2 regions of the Paenibacillus sp. FSL W7-1279 genome follow, and region 2 is predicted to be linked to the other one. Evidence: a T-box and tRNA genes for the amino acid it is inferred to sense, from the RefSeq annotation. Region 2 holds a T-box; the other holds one or more tRNA genes.
What was found. A T-box is a leader RNA that pairs with one kind of tRNA and senses whether it is charged. The one in region 2 lies ahead of MKY82_RS07920 (valine--tRNA ligase), so its partner is inferred to be a tRNA-Val.

Region 1: it encodes a tRNA-Val, which carries the amino acid that the T-box ahead of MKY82_RS07920 (valine--tRNA ligase) is inferred to sense. The anticodon was not compared.

The regions. Positions count from the first base shown of each region.
Region 1 is NZ_CP150215.1:2,330,319-2,334,723, reverse strand. It holds gene MKY82_RS10155 (MBL fold metallo-hydrolase) at 1-567, shown strand, start outside; gene MKY82_RS10150 (DUF3892 domain-containing protein) at 630-863, shown strand; gene MKY82_RS10145 (GNAT family N-acetyltransferase) at 953-1,396, opposite strand; gene MKY82_RS10140 (hypothetical protein) at 1,748-2,011, opposite strand; tRNA gene MKY82_RS10135 (tRNA-Val) at 2,147-2,219, shown strand; gene MKY82_RS10130 (cyclic lactone autoinducer peptide) at 2,378-2,518, opposite strand; gene MKY82_RS10125 (accessory gene regulator B family protein) at 2,502-3,044, opposite strand; gene MKY82_RS10120 (hypothetical protein) at 2,980-3,663, opposite strand.
Region 2 is NZ_CP150215.1:1,864,641-1,869,045, reverse strand. It holds gene MKY82_RS07925 (folylpolyglutamate synthase/dihydrofolate synthase family protein) at 1-74, opposite strand, end outside; gene MKY82_RS07920 (valine--tRNA ligase) at 110-2,779, opposite strand; T-box leader at 2,891-3,190, opposite strand; gene MKY82_RS07915 (LysM peptidoglycan-binding domain-containing protein) at 3,445-4,405, opposite strand, start outside.

The sequences.
Region 1 (4,405 bases), 470 kb from region 2:
CTTATCACTCACATTCATGCTGACCATGTAGGCGGACTTGAGGAGCTAGCTTTTATTATGAAAATGAAATACAACCGTAAGCTCCCACTCTATATTGCCGAGACGCTGGTGGAACCGATATGGGAGCACACCCTCAAAGGCGGCTTATATCAACAGGGACATATCTCCTCCCTGCATGATGTATTTGACGTACACCCTCTGAAACCGGGAGTGAAGACCAATATTTCATCCGGCATCTCGGTAGAACTGATTCATACGCAGCATATTCCCGGCAAGGACAGCTATTCGCTTTATCTAAATGATCGGATTTTTTACAGTGCTGACATGGTATTCGACCCTATACTGCTCAACCAATTAGTGAATGAGCGGGATTGTGAAGTGATTCTGCATGAATGTCAGCTGCAAGGTCCCGGCGAGGTTCATACGACACTGGATGAGCTGCTTAGCCTACCACAAGAAATTCAGGAGCGCACCTATCTCATGCATTACAGCGATGAGGTCGAAGCTTTTATTGGCAAGACCGGCATCATGGAATTTGTGGAGCAGCAGCGGGTATACGAATTGTAGTTCAGTATAGATGAATAGTTTATGAGGTTTCCCGGGAACACTAATGCCGGGAGGCGATTCATATGGATAATACACAACAAGAAGTCGTAGGCGTCCGTAAAAACGGAGATGGCGACATCATCGAACTTAAGCTGGATAACGGCAGTGTCGTTGACTACAAGACAGCACAACAAATGGCCAAGAATAAAGAGATCAAAAACCTGAACGTATTCCGTGGGCGTGACGGTGACGAACATCTTCGCTCCAATGCGGATGGCGATCCCAGCAACAACCTGGACAATTTGCCAAACTTTTAAAATCATGACTAAAAAGACCTCGAGTTTATACTCGAGGTCTTTTCTTTTTAAACAGTGAGGATCATTAGCACCTTAATATGGTAAGAAGCCTACAGTTCCTTTTTCATACGAACGTGGGGAATACCCGCATCATCAAACGGCTCGTCCGAAATGGTCTCATACCCAAGCTTGCGGTAAAATGCCTCCGCTTGCACCTGTGCATCCAGTACAGAATACTGCAGCTTCAATTCACGCGCCTGCGCTTCCAATGCCATCATCAGCACGCGGCCAATCCCTTTGGAACGGAAGGGCTTACGAACCGCAATTCGCTGCATTTTGGCGGAATCTTTATTGTAATAGGTGATACGTCCGGTTGCCGCGTACTGTCCCTCCGATTTGATCAGGACATGAAACGCATCGGAGTCCAGACGATCGTACTCATCAATCTCCAGGTCAATCGGCACCTTCTGCTCAAGCACGAAAACATCCTTCCGGATATCCAACGCCTGCTGCAGTTGCTCTTCGGTTGATACATTTATGATTTCTGCTGCCATTTCAACACCTCTTTATGTAGAATCAATTCCTAAGTGATATCGCAGATCGAGATATTATACAAAATAATCGTTTTCCTGTATAGTATAAGCTAACGTTTTCTTGAAAGGAGCATGGCCTTTATGGGCATGGGAGCCACGATATTTTGGGCTGTAATCATCTCAGCCGTTATCATCTACCCTATCTTTTGGGCGATTAAAAAAGGTTATTCCCGCAAATGGGATGAGGAATAACATCGGCCGTTTTACAGCAAACCGCCAGCCTGCCAGCCGACGGTTTGCTCTGCTCGTTGTTCGAGCAGTGGATACAGACATTCTTACGACCGATCTGATACGGATCGTTGCTGCACCCCTTTATGGTTGGAGATCACGTAATGTGTCCACCGAATCCATCGGCGGAACCGGCTCCAGTGCCCCGCTTCCCTGCTTGGAATACACGTCCTGATCTACAGAACGGCCGTAAACATCGAGCATTACGGGCGCTGCTGATCCATGGAGCGGCTCCAGCTGCACCGACGTTCTCTCCGGGATACTGCAACCGCTGCCCAGTACAGTTACCCCCAGCAACGAGAGCACCAGTCCGGCTCGTTTGAAATGATGGGATTTCCCACCTGCCATACCATTCACGCTCCTCCACTAGCAAAATCATGCTGTATTTAGTCTGAACCGGAATGTGATTTTTTATAACGAGAAAACCATTGACAGTCTCATTGTCTGCTGGTAATATATGAATTACCTTTTTAAATATTTCATGATCTGTTAGCTCAGCTGGGAGAGCACTATCTTGACAGGGTAGGGGTCAGTGGTTCGAGCCCACTACAGATCATAACCGAAAACCCTTGATGCCATTGGCATCAAGGGTTTTTTCTTTTTTCCTTCTCTAGACTAGCTAGCTGAATTTCACCGGAAACCATAACCTACATATTCATCTTTATTTATACCATCATTTTTAAGTACCCCAGTCCCCTTTCGAAGGATCAAGACTTACTTTAACAGTTCTTCCGGCGTCTCTCCGCTATATACAAAAACGGGACTTGCAGTATTAACTACAAAAACAGCTACCAACGTCAGAGCAGATGCGATAAACGAAAACAACCGATGTCTAATCCTATGGATCCATAACATGAGCTTGTCCTCCTTTCCAGCGTATTAAACTGATAGCCTGGACCAAAAATATGACAGCCAATGTTGGGGACTGGAGTCCAAAGTTAAACATAACGATGAAACAGCTAATCAAGCGAAGTTTTACGTAATGTTTCCTCGGTATACGGGACTGCTTCTCAATTCGGCTGGGAGCGAACAGCATCACCAGCAACAGACTGAGAGCAGTAATTACGAGAATGCTTGCATTCCCCATATCCGCAAAAGACACCAGAGTGAATAGCGCTGTCGTGAATGCAATACAGCCTGCCCCCGTCTTAAGATGATATCCTCCCGAAAATTGCCGTAGTACCGCAAAACCTGTCAAGGCAATAACCGCCTGCTTCACGTTACCCGTAAATATGGAGATAAGCAGCGTGAAGACCACAATACACAATACGTTTAAAATGATGGTGATCGCATGTTTCAGAACAGAAACAGAGGACTTATGGTCGGGTACCTGGCGTTTGATCCCCTCCGCTATCCGCTTTGACAAGCCTTCTATGATCATAAGATTCCCGCTCCTCTGTATTGATGGCATAATACAAGAAGATTCCAAATGTTATTCCAAAGAAGAGAAGGTGCAGCCATAAACGATTAAGGTAAAATAGAATTGCAATTAATATCAACACCACGATAATCAACGTGATCAATAGAACATGTTCAAATTTAATGCGCAGCTTTTCCAGATCGTACTTAAACCCAATACCAAATCTGTACATAATCCAGGATATCAATAGTCCTGTCGCACCTGAGAGGATTTGAAGAATATAACCATTGGCATGATCGGTCTGAATGGAGTCGATCGATCCGAATATCGTTGTCAGATATGCCGTTTGAATTAACGCATAAAACATATAACCCAGAATGGTGCAGATCGCCGACCAGATAACCGGGATCTTAATAATGGCTGAGAATAAGAAAACGAAGATTAACACGGTAATGAGAGGGGCTAGAAAATCCAATTGAAGTTCGTTGCGCATGATGAAACTTTGTAAGTTGGCAAGGATCATGACAATCAACGCCTGCCATATGTACTCTGTCGTCTTGAATCTAAGCAATGTCATGATTAGCGAATAAATAGCCAGTGTTTCAAATGTTGAAAACAACATAAACCAAATAACTTCCATTCAAAGATTTCCTCCCTACACCATAAGAAATGGTTAAAATGTGTACTACGCCAATTCTCGATTTATCCTGATTACATTGATGGTTATAACGTCCATAAATAAACGGTATACCGACAACAGACCCTCAGTTTCTATCGAGTCGTCCTAAATGATGCGTGTTCTTGAGGTCAATTCCGATGGCGCCTGCCACTTCTTATATGTCTGGAAACTGTGATGGAAAATGCAAAAACATTAACGTCGTGTATGTCTCCGGATTGGCCCAAAAATTCTAAAAAAGAACAGCTTAGAACTTCTTATACACCAATACGAAATTAAATCGCTGCACCGTCCAATCCATATACCAAACGAAAATCAAGCACTAGTTATCAAGAATCCACGACCTTGCGAAAATGACTAAGCCAGAATACTCAGTTCCTCTATATTAACATCCTGACATCATCTAAGTTGATTATATAAGGCCCGGAAGGCATAACAACAGGTAATTAAATACATAAGTGGGGGAATCCATCATGGATCTATGAAGTGAAGAGTGAATTAGGAAGTTAATTTGCTATATCTCTATTATATACGAACCTACGTTCCTGTTCAAGCATTTACAATCTAAAAAATGAAAGAAGAGGCATCCATCTCTGGTGCCCTTCCTAAGGAGAATATAACATTGCGAAACAAGACTTTATTATGCCTAATCGTTCTTTTACTAACATTCGGACCACATACAACCTACGGGGAAGACAACAGCTCG
Region 2 (4,405 bases):
CCGTTGATCCAAGCTACCGCTTCCTCATAGGTATGGAACGGAGCTGCCACTGCAGCTTCCGAATGATCAACCATCGTTCTCACCTTCTGGTCCAGATTCATCTTTCCCTTTAGCCTCTCAGTTCTTCGATGCGCGCAATCACTTTACTGCGTTTGTCCGAGTAATCCGCAAGCTTCGCCCGTTCTTCTTCAATCACCATTTCAGGTGCTTTCGATACGAAACCTGGATTGTTCAGCTTCTTCTCCACACGCTCGACTTCGCTGTTCAAGTGCTGAATTTCCTTCTCCAGACGCGTGATCTCCTGAGCGATATCGATCAACCCGGCAAGCGGCAGATACATTTCAACACCTGTTACCACGGCGGTCATCGCCTTATCCGGCGCCTCAAGCGCAAGGGAGGATTGATACTCCGACGTGTTGCAGAAGCGGCGAATATAATCCGCATTGCGATCGATGATGCCGGCAATTTGCTCGCTTACCGGCTTCAACTGGAGTTCTACTTTTTTGCTCATCGGTACGTTTACTTCCGCCCGGATGTTACGTACAGCACGGATGACATCCATCAGCAGGTTCATTTCGGTAACGGCTTCCGCATTCTCAAATGCTTCATCATAGGTCGGCCATGAAGCCAGCATCACCGTCTCTCCTTCATGCGGCAAATGCTGCCAGATCTCTTCGGAGATGAACGGCATGAACGGGTGGATCAAGCGCATCGTGCGGTCCAGCACATAGGCAAGCACCGACTGCGTCTTTTTCTTGGCCGCTTGATCCTCGCCGTACAGGGACAGCTTAGCAAATTCAATATACCAGTCACACAGATCATCCCAGATGAAATTGTAGAGCAGTCGACCGGTTTCGCCAAATTCGTAGGCATCAATTAGACGCGTAATGTCGCGGGAAGTTTCGTTCAGACGATGCAAAATCCAACGGTCGGCCGTTCCCAGCTCTCCGGAAATGTCGATATCCGCCGCCGTGAAGCCCTCCAGATTCATGAGTGCAAAACGTGACGCATTCCAGATCTTGTTCGCGAAGTTACGCGCTTGTTCCACACGTTCCCAGCGGAATCGAAGATCCTGACCCGGCGTACTGCCGGTCGATATCATATAACGCATGGCATCTGCGCCATACTGTTCGATAACCTCGAGCGGATCGATACCATTGCCGAGCGACTTGGACATCTTGCGGCCTTCGCTATCCCGAACCAGACCATGGATAAGCGTATCTTTGAACGGCATTTGATCCGTAAATTCAAGCCCTTGGAAAATCATCCGCGAAACCCAGAACGGAATAATATCATACCCCGTTACGAGAACGCTTGTCGGATAATAACGTTTGAAATCCTCACTGTCCAGATTCGGCCAGCCCATGGTCGAGAACGGCCACAATGCCGAGCTGAACCAGGTATCCAGCACATCCTCATCCTGTCTCAGATCGTCCTTGCCAAGCTTCGCGCGCGCTTCCTCTTCATTCATGGCAACAACCACTTCGCCCGTGGATTCGGAATACCAGGCCGGAATCCGATGGCCCCACCACAATTGACGAGAGATGCACCAATCGCGCACATTCTCCATCCAATGCAGGTAGGTTCTCTCGAATCGGTCAGGCACGAAATTTACGCCCTTGCCGGATTTCTGCGCAGTAACGGCTGCTTCCGCAAGCGGCTGCATCTTAACGAACCACTGCGTCGACAGATACGGCTCGACAACGGCGCCGGATCTTTCGCTATGGCCAACCTGATGAACATGATCTTCGATGCGAAGCAGCACGCCCGATTCCTTCATGTCGCTTACGATCTGCTTGCGGCATTCTGCTCGGTCAAGACCCTGGTACTTGCCGGCAAATTCATTCATCGTCCCGGATTCATCCATCACGGTGATTTGCGGCAGATCATGTCTAAGACCCATTTCGAAGTCATTCGGATCATGGGCCGGCGTAATTTTAACCGCTCCGCTGCCGAAATCCTTCTCCACGTACTCATCGGCAATAACCGGAATTTCTCGGCCGACAATAGGCAGGACCAAAGTCTTGCCGATCATGTCTTTATAGCGCCCATCTTCCGGATGAACGGCTACCGCCGTATCGCCAAGCATGGTCTCCGGGCGGGTGGTTGCTACGGTAATGGAGCCGCTGCCGTCTTTGAGCGGGTATTGCAAGTGGTACAAATGGCCGTTGACCTCTTTGTACTCCACTTCGATATCGGACAAAGCCGTGCGGGCAGCCGGGTCCCAGTTGATGATACGTTTGCCGCGATATATAAGCCCCTTATCATAGAGCTTGACGAATACTTCCCGAACCGCTTCTGACAACCCCTCGTCGAGCGTGAAACGCTCTCTGGAGTAATCGAGGGACAGGCCGATCTTGGACCATTGGTCACGGATCGTATTCGCATATAGATCCTTCCATTCCCACACTTTCTCCAGGAATTTTTCACGTCCCAGATCGTAGCGGGTAACGCCTTCTTCGCGAAGCTTCTGCTCAACCTTGGTTTGCGTGGCGATGCCCGCATGGTCAGAGCCCGGCAGCCACAACGCATCATAGCCCTGCATCCGCTTTACGCGAATCAAGATATCCTGCAGCGTAAAGTCAAGGGCATGGCCGATGTGAAGCATTCCCGTAACGTTTGGTGGAGGAATAACAATCGTATACGGCTCCGCGTCCGGTCGTTTGCCAGCTTCAAAGAAGCCGCCTTCCTTCCAGTACGGATACCATTTTTGTTCGGCTGCCTTCGGATCATACGTCGTCGGCATGTCTAACTGGGATTGGTTTTGTTTTTGATCCATATTTTCGTACCTCCGATACTGTTAATCAGTTTTGCCAACCCGTAACGTTTTAGCCTCCGGGCGTGGCCATGGATATCCATGTTTGCTTGAAACAAAAAAAGCCCTTCGTCCTCAAAGGACGAAAGACTGTTCTCTCGCGGTACCACCTTTGTTTCGCGCTTATAATCATTCATGAATCGAGTCCTCCCATGCAGAACATGAAAGGCCAGCGATCAAGCACGACACTTTACGCAGATAACGGCTGCGGCCGGCGAACTCTAACCAGGGTAGCGATCGATCCCTACTCTATCTCAAGTCCGCAACTCCGGGGCGACTTCGGCAAGCTGGTTCCTGCGGAATCTCACAGCGCTTGATAGCAATTCCGCTCTCTGAAGGCCATACCTTCCTACTCTTCCCGTTCAACGTTGTTCTAGCTTTAGGAATACCTGTACATATACTATTCAAATATACCGTGGTTGTTGCATATAGTCAATATTTCGAGTGTTTCCGAACGATTTAGACATCATACCTGTCGATCCAAATTAATTCTAATACATTGTAAAAAGAAGCCCCGGCTCGTCCGACTCCCCTCTTCTTCTAACCGACTCCCCGCCAAACACAAAAAACAGGCCAAGGATATCCTACCTTGACCTGCTTGTTCTAAACGCGATCGCTTCCTCCGCTGATTACTGGGGAATGTATAATACCTGGCCTTCTTCCACATTCTGCTCGGACATGCGGTTATATAACAAAAGCTCTCGCGGCGTCAGTTGATAACGCTCGGCAATCACGTCGAGTGTCTCCTCACGCTGCACAATGCACATCCGGACCTTGCGGAAAGGCGTTTCCTCACGGCGGTTACCCAGGAACAGACTCTTCCACTCCACGTCCTCGGCCGTTGCGGAGTCAACCAATTCCTCCGTCTCTTCTTCCTCGTCCCGAGCGGCTTGATCCTGATCCTGAACCGTTCTGCTCGATTGAAGCAACGAAGAGAAGCCTACGCCCGATGCGCTGGTTGTGCTGCTGTTCTTCGTGTTGAAGGCCACCTTTAACTCCGGCTTGGTCGGAACCTCTTCGGCTTTAATGGAAACCTCTTCCGTTATATCATCCATATCCTCCGAAGGGAATTCTTCCTCAGCAAAAACAGGCTGCACTTCCTCCGTTTCCGGTGATTCCAGTACCGGAACGGCTTCCACTTCTTCACCCTTACGCTCAATGACACCCGGAAAACCGGCTGCTGGATCTTCTTGCTCCGGCTCGGGCTGGACCGAAGCCCGTTCGAATTGCCATACACTTGGAATCGACGACTCAGCTGCCTGAGCTTCCGTCTCATTATGTAAGGCATATTCGACCGTATCCCGAGCTTCAGGCGAATTAGAAATGCTAATGGTGCTGTCTGCTGAGTCCTGTGAATCCCGTGTTTGGTTCTCATACTGCGCCCAGGATGCCAGATACTGCTGTGTGCGCGCATCCGTCCCGAACTCTTGGGCTCTGGTCTGAGCCTCGTTGAAGTAAGAAGGAGAAGGTGAGTTAGCGTCTGTATGAGCTCCGCTGCCATGAAGCTGGTCGTACGGGTTGGCTGCGAACTGCTGCTCCCCGTTCGAATACAAATCAGTCGCTTCAGGAGCATGTACCACTGTGAATTCC